2 linked regions of the Asanoa ferruginea genome follow. The protein of the gene in region 2 interacts with the protein of the main gene of each other region in a pairwise test. Links are inferred from orthologs where the notes say so. Each region holds a gene or a part of one and is shown on either strand. Other genes may lie near its edges. The genes, in order: rsfS and DFJ67_RS23440.

Region 1 (9,061 bases), 4.8 Mb from region 2 along the record:
AACCACGACGGCCTGGCTCGCACGTCCCGACGCCGAAGGTCCCACCCTCCCCTCGACCGGAGCACCACTCGCCGGGCCGAGTCCACCGGACGCGGGCGTCGGGTGGCCGCCTGCTGCGCGACGTCCGAGGAGCAGGAGGACCGCGAGCGCGCCCGCTCCAGCTGCGACCAGTCCACCCGTGCGCGCACTCGCGAACAGCGCCCCCAACGCGCTCAGCCACGTGCCGAGCGCCATCCCGGCGAGCCGCAGGTCCGGAGGCTGCCGGCCCACGGCCGCCGGCGCCGCCGCATCGAGCGCGGCCTCAGCCGGTGCGCCGGTCATACCGTCACCAGATCCTTGAGCTCCTCGAACCGGCTGGCGCCGATGCCGTCGACGTTGCGCAGGTCGCCGACCGACTTGAAGCCGCCCTTGGCCGTGCGGTGGTCGAGGATCCGCTGCGCCAGCACCGGGCCGACTCCGGGCAGGCTGTCGAGCTCAGCCAGCGTCGCGCTGTTGAGGTTGATCTTTCCGCCGCCCGCCCCGCCGGCAACCGGCCCGGCACCCGGTGACTCGCCGGTCGACCCCGGCGGCGGTGTCACACCGATCAGCACCAGTTCGCCATCGGTGAGGCGGCGGGCGAGGTTGACCGACGCCAGATCCATCCCGGGCAGCGTGCCGCCGGCGGCCTCGACCGCGTCGGCTACCCGCGCGCCGGCCGGCAACCGCACCAGGCCGGGCTTTCGGACCTTGCCAGCCACTGCCACCACGATCTCGCTGGGGCTGCTGCTCGCAGGCGCGGCATCCACAACAGGCGGCGCCGAAACCGCCGCCACCGGCTCCACCTTGGGCCGGGCCCGGTAGGCGAAGAAGGCCGCCACCAACACCACCACCGCGGCCACGGCCGCGAGGGCCTTGATCCCCCGCCGCCCAGGGTCAAACGGCCCCGCACCACCCAGCAACCGCGAGGGCGGCGGTCCAGAAGAAGCCAACGATCCGCCAGGCTCAGGATCAAACGGCCCCCCACCACCCACCAACCGCGAAGGCGGCGGCCCAGAAGAAGCCAACGGCCCACCGGGCTCAGGGTCGAACGGCCCGCCACCACCCAGCAGACGCGAAGGCGGCGGCCCAGAAGAAGCCAGGGCCTCGGGGGACGAAGAGCGCGGAAACGTCGTGGCAAGCGTCGCCGGGTCGTCGAGGCCCTCGAAGGGCGACCGCAGCGGACGCGTTAGCGCCGTATAAGGATCGGGCCCGGCACTGAGGCGTGCCAAGCGCTGGCGGGCGAGCGTCTCGTCATCAGACACGCCGGCGACGTTAAGGCGCCGACACCAAGACCGACGGCGGCCTGTGGACAACCAAGAAGCTGTGGAAAAGACCTACGCCCGCCGGTGCACGACCACCGACGCCAGCCCCGGCCCGACGTGGGCGGCGACCGCAGCGCCGATCTCCGTGACATACAGGTCCTGAAGGCGCTCCCCGAGCCGCGCGGAAAGCGTGGAAGCGAGCTGCGACGCCCGCTCAGCCCCGTCGAGATGGTGCACCGCCACGTCCACGTCGGCATCCCCGGCCGCCTCCACCGCGAGGTCGACCAGGCGGGCCAGACCGCGGCTGGCCGTGCGTACCTTGTCGAGCAGCACGATCCCGCCGTCGACCATGTGCAGGATCGGCTTCACCGACAGGGCCGTGCCCAGCAGCGCCGACGCCGCGCTGATCCGGCCGCCGCGACGGAGGAACTCCAGCGTGTCCACATAGAACAGCGTCGACGTGCGCGAGGCGGCCGTGACCGCCGCCAGGGCCACCGTCGAAGCCGAGCCACCCGCGGCGGCCGCCGCGCTGGCCGCCAACGCCGGGAAGCCGAGCCCCATCCCCGTCGACTTGGCGTCGACGACCGACACTTGCGGCCCGACTTCGGCAGCGGCGAGCCGGGCCGACTCGACCGTCCCGGAGAGCTGAGCGGAAAGGTGCACTGACACCACGGAAGAAGCCCCGCCGGACAGCAACTGGCGATACAGCGACGCGAACGCCGCCGGCGACGGGCGCGACGTGGTCACCGAGACCCGCCGGCCGCCCAACGCGCGGGCTACCTCGGCCGGCGTGACGTCGACCCCCTCCGACCCCTCGACGCCGTTGATCACGACTGTCAACGGCACCACCGACATCGCCGCCGGCGCGTTTGGCGGCAGGTAGGAGGTGGAGTCGGTGACGACCGCTACGGACATGCCGGCACGGTAGCCGAGATCAGCCAACCACGCGGGCGATGGCCGGAAGAAAGCCGTCAGTTGATCCGGATGAACCTGGCGACGCTCGGCGTGCCGTGCGCGTCGAGCGCGAAGAGAAGGTAGTCGCCAGGCAGCACGACACCCGTGTCGGCCGGGATCCGCAGACTGTGCGAGGTGCCGCTGACGGAAGTCAGCGGGATCCGCCGCTGGTCGGTGTTGACCGTGTGCGTCACGGCCGAGGTGCGCACGAGCGCGAACCGCGGAACCGCCGCACCCGTGGTCACCGTGATCGTCGCGCCGGGCCGCGCCGTCGCGGGCGCCGCGGTGATCGTCGGCCGGGTCCGTCCGGACCCGTCCGAATTCAGCAGGTAGGGCGGCGTGAAGATCTGGCCGTTGGCGTGGTTGGTTGCGCAGTTGCCGCAGAGCCCGCCGCCGCCCGAGAACACCCGGCCGTCGGGCAGCAGCAGCGCCACGCCGTGGTAGGTGCGCGGCTCCGCCTCCGGCGCCATCAGGCTGAACTCGCCGGTCTCCGGATTCCACAGCTCCGGGCTCAGCGCGGCGCCGGTGTCGGTGAACGACTGCGGGTGCTGCTGGCCGCCGAGCGCCAGCACGCTGCCGTCCGGAAGGACCACGCCATTGGTGTACGCACGTGCGTACGCCAGATCCCCGACCCTGCTCGTGACGACCGGCTGGCCGCGCCCGGCCCGGATGTCAACGGTGTAGGCCCGCCGGGTGGCCTGGACGTTCTTGACCGTGCCGACGTCCTGGTAGGCCGTGGCACCGCCGAAGGTCAGGATCCGGCCGACGTCATACATGACCGCGCTGCCGTTCATCGCGTCGGCGCTGTCGGCCCGGTTGCCGGCGCCCACGATGGTGCCGGCCCCACTCGTCGTGATCCAGTTCATCTGCCTGCTCGGGCCCGCCTGGAAGACCGCGCCGCCCGAGATGGCGAACAGCCACGTGTGGTTGTCGGCGCGGAAGACCCCGCCCGGGTCGGCGGTGAGGACCTTGGTCGCCGGCACGCCGGTCAGCTTCGCCCACGTACCCGTCGTGCCGCTCGGTGTGAAGACCTCGCCGTTCTTGCCGCCGGCGGAGTCGAACCAGGAACCGCCGATGGCGAAAACCCGCCGGTCGGAGAGCAGCGTGCTGCTGTGGTAGGCGCGCGGGATCTGCATCCGCGGCCCCTTGGTCCAGGTGTTGTTCGCCGGGTTGTAGATGGTGGTCGCGCCGTTGGTGCTGCCGCCGTTGATGAGCACCCGGCCGTCGGCCAGGATGGCCAGCCCGCTGCAGAACATCTGGTGCTGGGTGTTGATGGTCGACGGCGCGCTGACCAGGCCGGTGGCCAGGTCCAGGATGGACACGATCGTCGTGGCGGCGACCTTGTCGAAGCTCCGGTCGGTGTTCGCGGCGAAGGTGAGCAGCTTGTTGTTGGGCAGCAGGACAGCGGTCACGGGTACGGCGGGGAAGCCGATCGGCGGGCCCCACCGGCCGCCGACGCCCGCAGCCGGTGCCGAGCCGTGCACCTCGACCTCGGACGCCGACGACCACGGGCCTCGGTTGCCGGCCTCGGTGGTCGCGGTCAGTCGCACGTAGCGGGCGTCGACCGCGGCGAAGGCGACGGTCTTCGCGCTCTTGTCGTCGGGCCAGGCGGCGTTGGCGATCGGCGTCTGCCAGGTGGTGCCGTCGACGCTGACCGAAACGGAGTAGCGGCCCACGTTGCCGTTGCTCGACGCGTCGGCGCGCGGGAGGTAGGTCAGGCCGCCGATGCGCCTGGTGGCCTTCATGTCGATGGTGATGGCGTGCGGCAGCGGCACGGCCGGCGAGAACAGGGAGTGCCAGATCGTCGTGGCGTTGCCGTCGAGCACGTTGCCTGCGGGGTAGGCCACCGCCTGGTCGCCGGCGCTCGCGGTCCAGCCGGCCCGGGGCAGCGCGGGCCCGACGGCGGGCGTGCCGATCACGGTTAGCTCGGCTGCCGAGGACCACGGCCCGCGGTTGCCCGCCTCGGTCAGCGCGGTCAGCCGGAGGTAGCGCGCGCTGACGGTCGCGAAGACGGCGGTCTTCACCGTCGTCGTGTCGCCCCACGTGCCGGTCGTCACCGGCGAGCCCCACGCCGTCCCGTTGTTGCTGACCGAAATGGAGTAGCGCCCCACGTTGCCGTTCTTCGAGCCGTCCTGCCGACCCTGATAGGTCAGCCCCTTGATGCTGGTGGCGCCGCGCATGTCGATCGTGATGCTGTGCGGCAGCGGCGTGGCCGGCGCGGTGAAGCGCGAATGCCAGATCGTCGCCGGCTTGCGGTCGAGCACGTTGCCGGCGGGGAAGGTCCCCTGCTGGTCGCTGGCGGTGGCGACCCAGCCGGTCGCGGGCAGCGGTGCGGCGCGGGCGACGTATGCCTCGGCGGGTGGTTCGCTCATCACCATTCCGGGCATCGAGGGCCCGGGGGTCGGCTCCGCCGCGACGCGGTGGGCGGCATGCGGGTCGACACCCGAGGCAGGCCGGACCGGAGCCGGATCGCGGGCATAGCCAGGCATCGGCACCACGATCAGACCGACCAGAAGGACCCCGATCGGAACCAGCCTGCGGGCGAACGGACGTTTGAAAGTTTCCATCGGCGACACCCCGTCACACGCCGAATAACTCCCAGTAACTGGGTTGGTGCATAAGGCTCCCACCGGGCAAGATCGTTACCATCAGCCGAAAGTGCCGAAAACGGGCACCCGAATTCGCGGCGCCCGAATCGCCTCACAAATCCGACTTTCGTGAGAACGGCTCAGCTTTGGCCGAGAACGCCCCGGTTGTGTGCCATCAACTGCCAGCCCGTGCCGCCGACCCGCGGGGTGCGGTCGCGCAACTCGGTCCAGTGGCAGTTGCTCAGCGAGCCGAGCGTGCGGGTCGCCTCGTTGGGCCAGCCGAGCAGCGCACCGCAACCCTGCCGGGCCGCGCCGCCGTGGGTGGTCACCACCACGGTGCCGCCGGGCGCCAGGGCCGCGGCGTCCTGGAGCGCTTCGAGCACCCGCTTGGACAGGTCGTCGAGGCTCTCGATGCCGCAACCGGGCGACGGGTCGCCGGCCCGCCAGCGGGCGTATTCAGCGGGGTGCCCGGTCTTGATGTCGGACAGCAGCATGCCCTGCCACTCGCCGAAATGGCGTTCGCGCAGGCGGGTGTCGACCGAAACCGAAAGACCGGTCAAGGACGCGAGAGCAGAAGCTGTGTCGTACGCCCGGGAAAGGTCACTGCTGACCAGCGCGTCGGGCTGGTAGGCGGCGAGCAGCGCGGCGGCGGCCGCAGCCTGGTCCCGGCCACGCGCGTTGAGCGGCGCGTCGGTCTGGCCTTGGACGCGGCCGCCCGCGTTGTAGTCGGTGTTGCCGTGCCGCCAGACGAGCAGTCTGGTCATTCGGCCGGGCTCGCCTCGCCACCGGTGGCGGCGGGGGCCGCGGGCACCAGATCACGGTCGACGAACGGGATCACCGGGCAGTCTTTCCACAACCGGTCGAGCGAGTAGAACTCGCGCTCCTCGGTGTGCTGGACGTGCACCACCAGGTCGACGTAGTCGAGCAGCACCCAGCGGCCGGCGCGCTCGCCTTCGCGGCGGACGGGCTTGGCCTTCTCGGGCAGCTTGAGCAGTGCCTCCTCGATCGCATCGACGATGGCGAGGACCTGCCGCTCGTTGGGCGCGGACGCGATCAGGAAGGCATCGGTGATCACCAATTGCTCGGCGACGTCGATGATGACGATGTCTTGCGCCTTCTTGTCGGCTGCGGCCTGCGCGGCGGCGAGCGCCAGCTCGCGCGTGCGGTCGGAAGCGGTCACCGTTCTCCTCTGGTCGACGGCATTCCCTACAAGCCTCTCACATGCCGCACGGTGGCCAGCGGTCAGCAGAGGCGAAATCACGCTCGGTAAAGGTGACGTTTCGCAATGTATTGGACCACGCCGTCGGGCACCAGGTACCAGACGGGTTTGCCGGACGCGACCCGCGTGCGGCAGTCGGTGGACGAGATCGCCATCGCGGGAACCTGGATCATCGATACGGCGTCAGCCGGCAGATGGGCCTTGCTCAGGGTGAAGCCGGGGCGGGTGACCGCGACGAAATGCGCCAACTCGAACATCTGGTCGGTGTCTTTCCACGACAGGATGCGCTCCAGCGCGTCGGCACCGGTGATGAAGAAGAGTTGCGTCTTCGGCCCGTACATGGAACGGATGTCACGCAGGGTGTCGACGGTGTAGGTGGGGCCGTCGCGGTCGATGTCGACCCGGCTGACGTGGAACCGCGGGTTGGAGGCCGTCGCGATCACGGTCATCAGGTAGCGGTCCTCAGCCGGCGAGACCTCGCGCGCCTCTTTCTGCCACGGGCGCCCCGTCGGGACGAAGACGACCTCGTCGAGGGCGAAATTGTCCGCGACTTCGCTGGCCGCGATCAGGTGGCCGTGGTGGATCGGGTCGAAAGTGCCACCCATGATCCCGATCCGGCGTACGCCGAGATCGTCGTCACCGTTCATCACCGGATCGTATGCCCGTCACTTCGCCCGGGCAGCCAGAGCGAGACGAAGGTCATCGTCGTTGTCGATCACCGCCCGGCGCAGGACGGGCGGCAGGTCGTCACGGGCGAGCATCGCCGCGGCCAGATCCCGGGTGCGCTGCTCGACCGCGTAGCGGGGAAACGCCAGGCCGGCGAGGCGCTCGGCGGCATAGGGGGTGCGCCGTCGCGAGGCCGCCGGCATCTCGTCGAAGTAGCGCGCGACATAGGGCGCGGTCAGCTCGATCTGCTCGGGCTGGAAGAGCCCTCGCCCGTTGGCCTCGACCAGTCGGTTGGACAGCCGGTCGTCGTTGATCACGGCTTCCCAGGCGGCCGCCTTCGCCGCCGCGTCGGGGCGGGCGGCCTGGGCCCGGGCGGCCCACTCCTCCCCCGAGGCGCTGCGGTCGGCGGCCAACTCCGCCGTGATCCGGTCGCCGTCGACCGCGCCCAGCACCGCGAGCCGGTAGACGATCCGCCAACGCAGCTCCTCGTCGACCTGGATGCCGTCGGGGATGCCGGCGCCGTCGAGCCAGCCCAGCAGCCGCGGCGCGTCGACGCTGGCGCCGACCAGCGCGCGCATCGCGGCCAGGCGGCGCGAGGCACCGGCGCCGGGCATGCCGACCAGGGTCTCGCACACCGCGGCGACCCGGGCCAGCGCCGCCGAACGCTCGGCCGGCGGCAGGTAGCGGTCGATCAGGTTGCGGGCCTGGAGCAGCGCGTCTTCGACGACGATCACCTCGGTCTCCGCCGGGAGGGCGGCCACCAGCAGGTCGACGAGGTCGACGACGGGGCGCTCCGCGTCGCGTACGCCATCAATGGTTGAGGTCCAGACCACCGCGCGGGTGAGCGGGTCGCGCAGGGTGGGAAGCACGTGTGGCACCGCCGCGGCGGACGCCTGGTCGAGCCTGATCTTGGCGAAGGTCAGGTCGCCGTCGTTGAGCAACAGCAGGTCGGCGGGTGACTCGCCACGCAGCTCGGTGACCTCGGTGCGCGGACCGTCGACGTCGAGCTCGACCCGGCGCCGCAGCGTGGTCACCCCGTCGGCCCGGTCGTAAAGGCCGAAGGCGACCCGGTGCGGGCGCAGGACGTCGCCCGACTGGAGCACCGCGGCGCTGTCGTAGCCGCCCTCGACCGAGACCCGCAGCGTGTTGACGCCGGCCCGGCGCAACCAGAGCTCCGCCCAGGTGGACAGGTCGCGGCCGCTCGCGGTGGTCAGCGCGCCGAGCAGGTCGGCGAGCGTCGCGTTGCCGAACGCGTGCGCGGCGAAATGGGCCTGGATGCCGGCCAGGAACGCCTCGTCGCCGACCCAGGCGACGAGTTGGCGCAGCGCTGAGGCGCCCTTCGCGTAGGAGATGCCGTCGAAGTTGACCAACGCGTCGGCCGAGTCGGGAACGCTGGTGGGCGCCACCGGGTGGGTCGACGGTCGCTGATCGGTCTCGTAACCCCAACCCTTGCGCCGCATGCCGAACGTGGTCCACGAGTCGCGGAACCGGGTCGCCTCGGCCAGCACCCGGGTGCCCATGTATTCGGCGAACGACTCGTTGAGCCACAGGTCGTCCCACCAGCGCATGGTGACCAGGTCGCCGAACCACATGTGTGCCATCTCGTGCGCGATCGTGATGGCGCGCAACTCGCGCTCGGAGTCGGTGACCGCCGACCGGAAGACGTAGTCGTCACGGATCACCACGAGGCCGGGGTTTTCCATCGCGCCGGCGTTGAACTCGGGCACGAACGCCTGGTCGTATTTGCCGAACGGGTAGCGGAAGCCGAAGAGCTCGTGGAACCGGTCGAGGCACTGCCGGGTGATCTCGAAGATCTCGTCGGCGTCCTTGTCGAGGTGTTGCGCCACCGAGGCCCGGCAATAGACGGCCAGCGGCAGACCGTCGTGTGTGGACTCGACGACGTGGTAGGGCCCGGCGATCACCGTGACGAAGTAGGTCGCCAGCGGTTTGCTGGTCGCGAAAGCCCACGTTCTCGTGTCACCGACCACTGTCGACGACGCGACCGCGGCGTTGGCCGCGACCACCCAGTCGGCCGGCGCGGTGACCCGCATGGTGACCGGGGCCTTGAGGTCGGGCTGGTCGAAGCAGGCGAAGATGCGCTGCGCCTCGTCGAGAAAGGACGTCGCGTGCAGGTAGACGGCGCCGTCGGCCGGGTCGACGAACCGGTGCAGCCCCTCGGAGCTGTTGGAGTAGGCCATGTCGGCCTCGACGGTGAGCACGTTGTCGGCGCGCAGGTCGGCCAGGGCCAGCCGGTTGCCGTCGAGCGCGGCCGGGTCGAGTGGCGCGCCGTTGAACGACACCGCGTGCAGGCGCACGGGCTTGACCTCGACGAACGTGGTCGAGCCGGGATGCGC
Region 2 (9,366 bases):
CCACGACTGGCTGACGGGCACCCCGGGCGAGCGACTCGCCTACCTGGTGGCGCTGCGGTCCACCGACCCCGCCAAGGGTCTGGAGTTGCTGACGGAGGCGTTCGACGGCGAGCCCCCGCACGATCGCGTCGTGCTGCTCGGCGCCCTCGAAACCGGTCTGGCCCTGCGCGACGAGACGCTGATCGAGCACGCGCTCGACGACCGGCGGCGCGAGATCCGGCAGGTCGCGGCCGACCTGCTCCGCAAGCTCCCAGGCTCCGCGCTGGGCCGCCGGATGGCCGAGCGCACCGCCGCGAGCGTCCACTTCGCCGACGGCGGCCTGACGGTCACCGCGCCGGCGAGCATCGACGCCACGATGCTCCGCGACGACGTCGACCCGTCACCGCCCCGCGGCGTCGGCCTCGGCTCCTGGCTGCTCGAAGAGATCGTCTCGGCCACGCCGCTGGCGTTCTGGTCCACGCTCACCGGCCGCGACCCGGCCGGCGTGCTCGCGCTGCCGGTCGCCGACGGATGGCAACCCGTCCTGCTCCGCGGGCTGGCCCGGGCCACCGCGGCACAGCGCGACCCGGCGTGGGCGGCCGCCCTTCTCGACCTCGTCGACAGCGGCTCGGCAGCATCGGCCGACGACGGCCTCGGCGAGCGACTGACGTGGCCGCTGCTCGAGGTGCTCCCAGGTGGCGAACGCGGGCGCCGGGTCGCGGCCGCGCTGCGCCGCGACACCGCCGCCGGCATCCGGCTGCTGCACTTCTGCGCCGACGACTGGTCCGACGAGCTGGCGTCGGCGGCGCTGCGCGCGATGGCCGTGCTGGCGCCCGACAACGCCTGGCAGCTCTCCGAGCTGTGTCGACTCGCGATGCCGGCCATGCCGACGTCGTTCGTCGGCCGCGTCGAGGCGCTCGTCCGGTCCCTCGACGGCCTGCCCGAGGGCCGCCGCTCAGCCCGCTACCTCGCCCAGCTCGCCGCCGTGCTCGGCTTCCGCCACGACATGATCGAGGAGTTCGCATGACCGCCCTGCGCCCGCACGCGGAACAGTTCTACGCGGAAGAGCTGTCCGCGCTGGCCGCCGACGACGACCGCTCCCGCCCGCCGGGCTGGCGGCTGTCGCCGCAGGCGGTGGTCACCTACCTGCTGGGCGACGGCGGGAAGATCTCCCCTAAATACGTCGGCTCCCGCCGGCTGATGGAGGTCGCGGTCGCCACCCTCGCCACCGACCGGGCGCTGCTCCTGCTCGGCGTGCCCGGCACGGCCAAGACCTGGGTCTCCGAGCACCTCGCGGCGGCCATCTCGGGCGACTCGACGCTGCTGGTCCAGGGCACGGCTGGCACGCCGGAAGAGGCGATCCGCTACGGCTGGAACTACGCGCGGCTGCTCTCCGAGGGCCCGTCGCCGGCAGCGCTGGTCCCGAGCCCGGTGCTGCGCGCGATGGAAACCGGCGCGATCGCCCGCGTCGAAGAGCTCACCCGGGTCCCGTCCGACGTCCAGGACGCCCTGATCACCATCCTGTCCGAGAAGACGCTGCCGGTTCCGGAGCTCAACACCGAGGTCCAGGCCCAACGCGGCTTCAACGTCATCGCGACGGCCAACGACCGCGACCGCGGCGTCAACGAGCTGTCCAGCGCGCTCCGGCGCCGGTTCAACACCGTCGTCCTCCCGGTGCCCGCGACGGTCGACGAAGAGGTCGACATCGTCACCCGGCGCGTGGCCCAACTCGGCCGCTCCCTCGAGCTGCCCGAGACGACCACCGCCCTCGAAGAGATCCGCCGCGTCGTGACGGTCTTCCGCGAGCTGCGCGGCGGCCAGACCGACGACGGCCGCACCAAGCTCAAGTCTCCTACCGGCACCATGTCGACGGCGGAGGCCATCTCGGTGGTCACCAACGGCATCGCGCTCGCGGCCCACTTCGGCGACGGCGTCCTGCGCGCGGGCGACATCGCCTCCGGCATCCTCGGCGCGGTGGTCAAGGACCCGGTCTCCGACCGCGTGGTGTGGCGCGAATACCTGGAGACCGTCGTCCGCGAGCGCCCCGGCTGGGCCGACTTCTACCGTGCCGCCCGCGATGCCTGAGCGCTACTACGGCATCCGCCACCACGGGCCCGGCTCCGCCCGTGCGGTGATCCGCGCGCTGGAAGAGCAGCGCCCCGACATCCTCCTGGTCGAAGGGCCACCCGAGGCCGACGAACTGATCCCCTGGATGGCCGACGACCGCCTACAGCCCCCGGTCGCGCTGCTGGGCTACGCCGCCGACAACCCGCGCCGCGCCGCCTTCTGGCCGTTCGCGGTTTTCTCGCCGGAATGGCAGGCAATCCGCTGGGCCGTGGCCAACAACGTCCCGGTCCGCTTCTTCGACCTACCTTTCGCCCACCGCCTGACCTCGCGCAAACCCAGCACCGACCCACCGCCCGAAACACCCGGCGCCGAACCCACGCCGCAAGGACCCGGCGCCGAACCGGCGCCGCAAGGGCCTGACGCCGCGCCGGGGGCAGAGCCGGCGCCCGACGAGACCGACCCCTTCGACCTGGCCGACGATGACGGTCCGGCGCCGGGTCCGCCGGAGCCGGTGCTGCGGCCGGTCGACCCGATCGGTGAGTTGGCGGCGGCGGCCGGCTACGACGACCCTGAGCGCTGGTGGGAAGACGTCGTCGAGCACCGCCGGGCACCGGCCTTCGAGGCCATCGAAGAGGCGATGACCGAAGTCCGGAGCGGCGCTCTCGAAGACCCCTACGACCTCTTGCGCGAGGCACACATGCGCACGGTGCTGCGTCAGGAGCGCCGCAGCCACAACGAGATCGTCGTCGTGTGCGGCGCGTGGCACGTGCCCGCGCTGCGGGCGAAGTTCACCGCCGCCCACGACGCCGCCCTGCTCAAGGGTGGCCGGCGCCGGGGGAAGGTGCGGTTCACCTGGGTGCCGTGGACCTACGGGCGGCTGGCGTCGTGGCAGGGCTACGGGGCGGGCGTCAACTCACCGGGCTGGTACCACCACCTCTTCACCACCACCGACGAGGTCGTCCCGCGCTGGCTGGTCGCCGCCGCCGGCGTGCTGCGCGACGAGGGCGTCGACACGTCCTCAGCGCACGTGATCGAGGCGACCCGGCTGGCCGAGGCGCTCGCCACGATGCGCGGGCGGCCGCTGGCCGGCCTGGCCGAGGTCACCGACGCGGCTGCGGCCGTGCTCTGTGAGGGCGACGACCTTCGTCTGCAGTTGATCGGCCGGCGGCTGGTCGTCGGCGAGCGGCTCGGCGAGGTTCCCGACGGGGTGCCGACCGTCCCGCTGGCCCGCGACCTCGAGGCCCGCCAGCGGGCCGCGCGGCTCAAGCCGTCGGCGCTCGACCGGGCGCTCGATCTCGACCTGCGGAAGGACACCGACCTGGCGCGCAGCCATCTGCTGCACCAACTGCGGTGCCTCGACGTGCCGTGGGGCGAGCCCGACGAACGACGCGGCAGCACCGGCACGTTCCGCGAGGAGTGGTCGCTGCGCTGGCAGCCGGAGTTCTCGATCCGGCTGGTCGAGGCCAGCGGCTACGGCACCACGGTGGTCGCCGCGGCCACCGCCCAGGTCACCGCCGCGGTCGCCAAGGCCACGACGCTCGCCGAGGTCACCGCTCAGTTGGAGACGTGCCTGCTCGCCGACCTTCCCGCGGCACGACCCGCGGTCCTCCGCGCGCTCGACGCCCGCGCCGCGGAAGACGCCGACGTGACCCACCTGATGGCCGCGATCCCCGCGCTGGCTCGCACGGTCCGCTACGGCGACGTGCGGCGCTCCGATGTGGCCGCGGTGGCCGCCGTGGTCCGCGGCCTGTTGGCCCGGGTTTACGCCGCCCTGCCACCGGCCGCCTCCGCGCTGTCCGACGAGGCCGCCACCGCGCTCCGCGACCACATCGACGCCGTCCACACCGCCGTCGCCCTGCTCGGCGACGAGGCCGAACGCACGCGCTGGCTCGACACCCTCACGGCCATCGCAGTGCGTGACGACCTGCACGGCCTGCTGGCGGGCCGCCTCACCCGCCTGCTGCACGACGCCGGCCGGCTGAGCGCCGAGGAGGCCGGCCGACTGCTCGGCCGGGCCCTGACCGCCGGCGTTCCGGCCGCGACCGGTGGGGCGTGGGTCGAGGGTTTCCTCGCCGGCGGCGGCCTGCTCCTGATGCACGACGACGCCCTGCTGTCCCTGGTCGACGACTGGCTGGCGGCGATCCCGCCGGACGCCTTCACCGAAATACTCCCCCTGCTCCGCCGCACGTTCGGCACCTTCGCGACCGGCGAGCGCCGCGGCATCGGCGAACGCGTGGCCGGCGGCGCCACCGCCACCCGCACCACGACGGCCGTCCTCGACCGGGAGACGGCCGACCTCTCCCTCCCGACCTTGAGCGCCCTGCTGGGCAGGCAGATCCAAGGAGGAGCGCGCCATGAGCGTTGACGACGAACGCCGGCGGCGCTGGCGATTGGCGCTCGGCGAGCCGGCCGACGAGTCGCTCGGCCAGCCCAACGGGCGCGACGCCGCCATGGACGCCGCGATGGCGGCGCTCTACGACCGCGGGCCCGGAGGTGAGGGCGGCGGCGAGACCGACGGCAAGAGTCGCGGCGGCAACCTGGCCGCCTCGGCGCCCCGGGTGGCGCGCTGGCTCGGCGACATCCGCGAATACTTCCCGCAGAGCGTCGTCCGGGTGATGCAGACCGACGCGATCGAGCGGCTCAACCTGACCCGGCTGCTGCTCGAGCCCGAGATGCTGTCCGCCGTCGAGCCCGACGTCCACCTCGTCGGCACGCTGCTCTCGCTCAACTCGGTGATGCCCGACAAAACCCGCGACCTGGCCCGCCAGGTGGTCCGCAAAGTGGTCGACGACCTGGAGAAACGGGTCGCGCAGAAGGCCCGCGCCGCGGTCACCGGCGCGCTCAACCGGGCCAGCCGGATCGAACGACCCCGCCACGGCGACATCGACTGGAACCGCACGATCCGCGCCAACCTGCGGCACTACCAGCCCGAATACCGCACGATCGTGCCGGAACGCATGATCGGGTACGGGCGTCGCGGCAACGCCGTGCAACGCGACGTGATCCTCTGCGTCGACCAGTCCGGGTCGATGGCGTCGTCGGTCGTCTACTCCGGGGTGTTCGCCGCCGTGCTCGCCTCGCTGCACACGCTCAAGACGTCGCTGGTCGTCTTCGACACCTCGGTGGTCGACCTGACCGAGCACCTGCACGATCCCGTCGAGGTGCTGTTCGGCACGCAACTCGGCGGCGGCACCGACATCAACCGGGCCATCGCCTACAGCCAGCGGCTCGTCACCCGGCCCCGGGAAACCATCTTCGTGCTGGTCAGCGACCTTTACGAGGGCGGCGTCCGGGCCGAGATGCTCAAGCGGGTCGGCGACCTGGTCGGCGCCGGGGTGCAGGTGGTGGCGCTGCTGGCGCTCTCCGACGACGGGGCGCCGAGCTACGACCACGACAACGCGGCCGCGCTCGCGTCGCTCGGTGTGCCCGCGTTCGCCTGCACGCCAGACGTTTTCCCGGAACTGATGGCCGCCGCGATTCAGCGGCACGACCTGCGCGCATTCGCGGAACGGGAGGCGACACGGGGCGCACATGGAAGCTGAACAACCGTCACGATCGGTGCTACTGTCCGTGCCATCTGGGTAGCCGCCTCGGGCTCAGCGGGCTGCCCTTCCGGCGCACGCGGAATGGGGGTCTGATGGGCGCCTTCGACGCCACACCGAAGCCGCTACCACCGGCGGAGCTCAAAGAGACGGTCGACGCCCTGCGCGAAGCGGTGGCCGCCGCGACGGCGACGGTCTCCACCTCCGACGGTGCGGTCGAGGTCACCGCCGGCCCCGGCAACGCGATCGTCGGGCTGGGCTTCGGCCGGGCCGCCTACCGCTACACCCCGGAGCGGCTCGGCGCGCTGGTGGTCGAGACGGCCCGCCACGCGAGCGCCGAAGCGACCGGCACGATGACCGAGACGATCCGCACCAGCCGGCGCAGCCGGGCCGAGCTGCCCGATCCCCTCGGCCGCGGCGGGTTGCCCGGCTCCGAGCGGTCGAAGCTCGATCACGTGCCGTCCAACGGTGCCGTCGACAGCGACGGCCGGCGCACCGACGAGGTGCTGCGCCGGGTCGGCGAGGAATCACCCCGACAGCCGCAGGGGTACGCCCAACTGCGCGCCGAGCTCACCGGCCTGACCGCGACCGCGCGCTCCGACGACGGCGGCGTGGCCGCGCAGGTGCGCGCGGGCGGCGAGCTGATGTCGGTGCACATCGGCACAGACCAATACCAACACGACCCGGCGACGCTGGCCGGCATCGTGCACACCACCGTGATGACCGCGACCGCGCGGGCCGCCATGTTGATGGCCGAGCGGGTGCAGCAGCTCACCGGCCAGCGCCCCGGCACCCGGTCGCGCACTGTCAGACACCAGGACCGGCCCGCCGAGCCGGACGACCAGCACCCGAGCTGAGCTTGGCCCCCACCGATGACGCGAAGCCTGAGCGGGTAGTCGCCCGCCGCGTCCGCTCGCGGTTGCCCACGACCGCCGCGGTGCTGGCGGCGATCAGCATCACCCTGGCGGCACTGCTGCTCGTCTTCGCGGTCCTCGTCGGCACCGGCGTCGACGCCGGACCAGCCCTCGCGATCGGCGCGGCAATCGGAATCGTCGCGGGAACGACGTTCTACCTCATCTGGCGCCGCCGCGCCCCGCAACGCCGCCGCACACGCTGACCCCATACGCGTGCCGAACCCGGCGACCCCGCGCACGGAATGAGGACCAGCAGGAGGCCGACTTCGACGACCGCTTGCGCAGAACGCGGACCGACCAGTAGGCCGAACCCGGAGACCTCCCGCGCAGAACGAGGACCAGCCAGCAGGCCGAACCCGACGACCTCCCCCGCAGAGCGCGGGCCAGCCGCGAGGCCGAGCCCGGGCGACCGCCCGCGGAGCGCGGACCGGCCAGGAGTCAGCGGCCGACGTGGGCCAGATACCGGTCCGCGGACCGGCGGACGCGGTCCTTCGCCCCGCCGGCCACGACCCGACCCCACCAACCGCCGTACACCGTGTCATAGGGTAGTGGGTCCACAAGGGACACTGCTCGGACGATGGTGTCGGGGTGCTCCGGGATCAGGTTGGGGTAGCTGTACATGAAGCTCACCCAGCGCCGGTCCATGACGACCGTGAAGATGTCGCCGGTGCAGAGGGCGCCCTTGCCGTCGATGCCCGGCCAGTGCAGGACGGTGCCGCCCGGGAAGTGGATGCCGCAGTTGACCAGTGTGCGATCGGGCAGGATCTCGCGCTGGTCGCCCGACCACAGCACGACGTTGCCCGACCGCGGCACCCAGCTCGCGTCGGCCTCGTGCACGTAGATGGGTATGTCGCCGAACGCCCGGCTCCACTCCACCATCGAGCCGTAGAAGTGTGGGTGGGAAAGGGCGATCGCGGCCAGGCCGCCTTGGGCGCGCACCGCCGCGACCGTCTCGTCGTCCACATAGGGCACGCAGTCGAACATCACGTTGCCGCCCGGGCCGGGCACGATCAGGGCTCGCTGTCCAATGCCGACACTCGGCTCGACGCCGATGCCCCACAGGCCGCGCGACTCCTCGCGGACCACGCCCCGATGGCCCTCGGCGTGCAGTTCGGTGATCGACACCCACCGCTGGCCGCCCCAGCCCACGTACTGCCGCTCATCCGCGCATACCGGACAGACCATGCGGCTGGCGTCGGGTTCACGCTGAACGCCACAGGTGCGGCAGATCGGATGGTGACGGTCCATTTCTCGAAGCGTACGACCTGATCTAGGACTGATCGACGGAGGGCGTCTTGCGCGTGCCGTGCGCGTCGCGGCGTAACTGGTGCGTAACGTTCTGGTGGCACGATCGCGGCTCGCGGTGCGGTCGTTCGTACCCGTGGAGGTGAGCCTTGTTTCTGAGCCAGCACGAGCAAGAACGCCTGCTCATCCACGTCGCCGCCGATGTGGCGCACAAGCGGCGGGAGCGCGGGTTGCGGCTCAACTACCCGGAGGCGACCGCGGTCATCACCGCCTTCCTGCTGGAGGGCGCGCGCGACGGCCGAACTGTGGCCGAACTGATGTCTGCGGGGCGCGGGGTGCTCGGCCGCGACGACGTCATGGAGGGCGTGCCGGAGATGTTGGCCGAGGTCCAGGTCGAGGCGACGTTCCCCGACGGCACGAAGCTGGTCACCGTCCACGAACCGATCCCATGATTCCCGGCGAGATCGTGTTCGGCGATGGCCCGATCGAAATCAACGCGGGCCGGCCGGTGCTGACCGTCACCGTCCGCAACACCGGCGACCGGCCGGTGCAGGTCGGCTCGCACTACCACTTCGCTGAGGCCAATCCCGCGCTCGACTTCGACCGCCGGGCCGCCTGGGGGCATCGCCTCGCCGTGCCGGCCGGCACCGCCATGCGCTTCGAGCCCGGCATCGATCGCGACGTCGACCTCGTGCCGCTGGCCGGCCATCGGGTGGTGCCCGGGCTCCGCGGCGAGTGCGCCGGCAAGCTCGACCCGGCCGGAGGTGCCGACCAGTGAGCATGGTGGACCGGCGGCGCTACGCCGCGCTCTACGGCCCGACCACCGGAGACCGCATCCGGCTCGCCGACACCGACCTGTTCATCGAGGTCGAGGAGGACCGCTGCTCGCACGGCGACGAGGCGGTCTTCGGCGGCGGCAAGGTGATCCGCGAGTCGATGGGCCAGTCGGCGGTCAGCCGGGGCAACGGCACCGTCGACACGATCATCACCGGCGCCGTCGTGCTCGACCACTGGGGCATCGTCAAGGCCGACGTCGGCATCCGCGACGGGCGGATCGTCGCGCTCGGCAAGGCCGGCAACCCCGACACGATGGACGGCGTCCACCCCGACCTGGTGATCGGGCCGTGCACCGAGGTGATCGCCGGCAACGGGAAGATCCTGACGGCCGGCGCGGTCGACAGCCACGTACACCTGATCTGCCCTCAGGTCATCTCCACCGCGCTGGCCAGCGGCGTGACCACCGTGATCGGCGGCGGCACCGGGCCCGCCGAGGGCAGCAAGGCGACGACCGTGACGCCCAGCCCGTGGCATCTCGCGCGGATGCTCGAGGCGATCGACCCGTGGCCGGTCAACGTGTTGCTGCTCGGCAAGGGCAACACCACGAGCGAAGAGGCCATGTGGGAGCAACTGCGCGGCGGTGCGGGTGGCTTCAAACTTCATGAGGACTGGGGTACGACGCCCGCCGTGATCGACGCCTGCCTGCGGGTGGCCGACGCCAGCGGGGTGCAGGTCGCGATCCACACCGACACGCTCAACGAGGCCGGGTTCGTCGAGGACACCTTGCGGGCCATCGGCGGCCGGTCGATCCACGCCTATCACACCGAGGGTGCCGGCGGCGG

Evidence for each region.
Region 1: the proteins of DFJ67_RS23440 (region 2) and rsfS interact in binary tests that used the Escherichia coli proteins (3 or more experiments, as listed by UniProt). The link is inferred for Asanoa ferruginea from one-to-one orthologs.

Annotation. Positions count from the first base shown.
Region 1 is NZ_QUMQ01000001.1:216,933-225,993, forward strand. What follows is about bases 4,293-6,987. They hold rsfS (ribosome silencing factor), read right to left. Parts: upstream 6,003-6,987; coding sequence 5,583-6,002; downstream 4,293-5,582. Other genes in these bases: DFJ67_RS01045 (galactose oxidase family protein), read right to left, coding at 4,293-4,801; DFJ67_RS01050 (histidine phosphatase family protein), read right to left, coding at 4,963-5,586; nadD (nicotinate-nucleotide adenylyltransferase), read right to left, coding at 6,080-6,688; pepN (aminopeptidase N), read right to left, coding at 6,707-6,987. Also shown: DFJ67_RS01030 (ComEC/Rec2 family competence protein), read right to left, coding at 1-321; DFJ67_RS01035 (helix-hairpin-helix domain-containing protein), read right to left, coding at 318-1,088; DFJ67_RS01040 (DegV family protein), read right to left, coding at 1,353-2,195; more of DFJ67_RS01045, read right to left, coding at 2,252-4,292; more of pepN, read right to left, coding at 6,988-9,061. UniProt on the Escherichia coli protein: Functions as a ribosomal silencing factor. Interacts with ribosomal protein uL14 (rplN), blocking formation of intersubunit bridge B8.
Region 2 is NZ_QUMQ01000001.1:4,967,770-4,977,135, reverse strand. Bases 34-3,033 are described here. They hold DFJ67_RS23440 (ATP-binding protein), read left to right. Parts: upstream 34-1,002; coding sequence 1,003-2,064; downstream 2,065-3,033. Other genes in these bases: DFJ67_RS23435 (DUF5682 family protein), read left to right, coding at 2,057-3,033; DFJ67_RS23445 (SWIM zinc finger family protein), read left to right, coding at 34-1,006. In the rest of the region: more of DFJ67_RS23445, read left to right, coding at 1-33; more of DFJ67_RS23435, read left to right, coding at 3,034-4,411; DFJ67_RS23430 (VWA domain-containing protein), read left to right, coding at 4,401-5,588; DFJ67_RS23425 (YbaB/EbfC family nucleoid-associated protein), read left to right, coding at 5,684-6,445; DFJ67_RS23420 (hypothetical protein), read left to right, coding at 6,448-6,705; DFJ67_RS23415 (MBL fold metallo-hydrolase), read right to left, coding at 6,941-7,750; DFJ67_RS23410 (urease subunit gamma), read left to right, coding at 7,897-8,199; DFJ67_RS23405 (urease subunit beta), read left to right, coding at 8,196-8,525; DFJ67_RS23400 (urease subunit alpha), read left to right, coding at 8,522-9,366.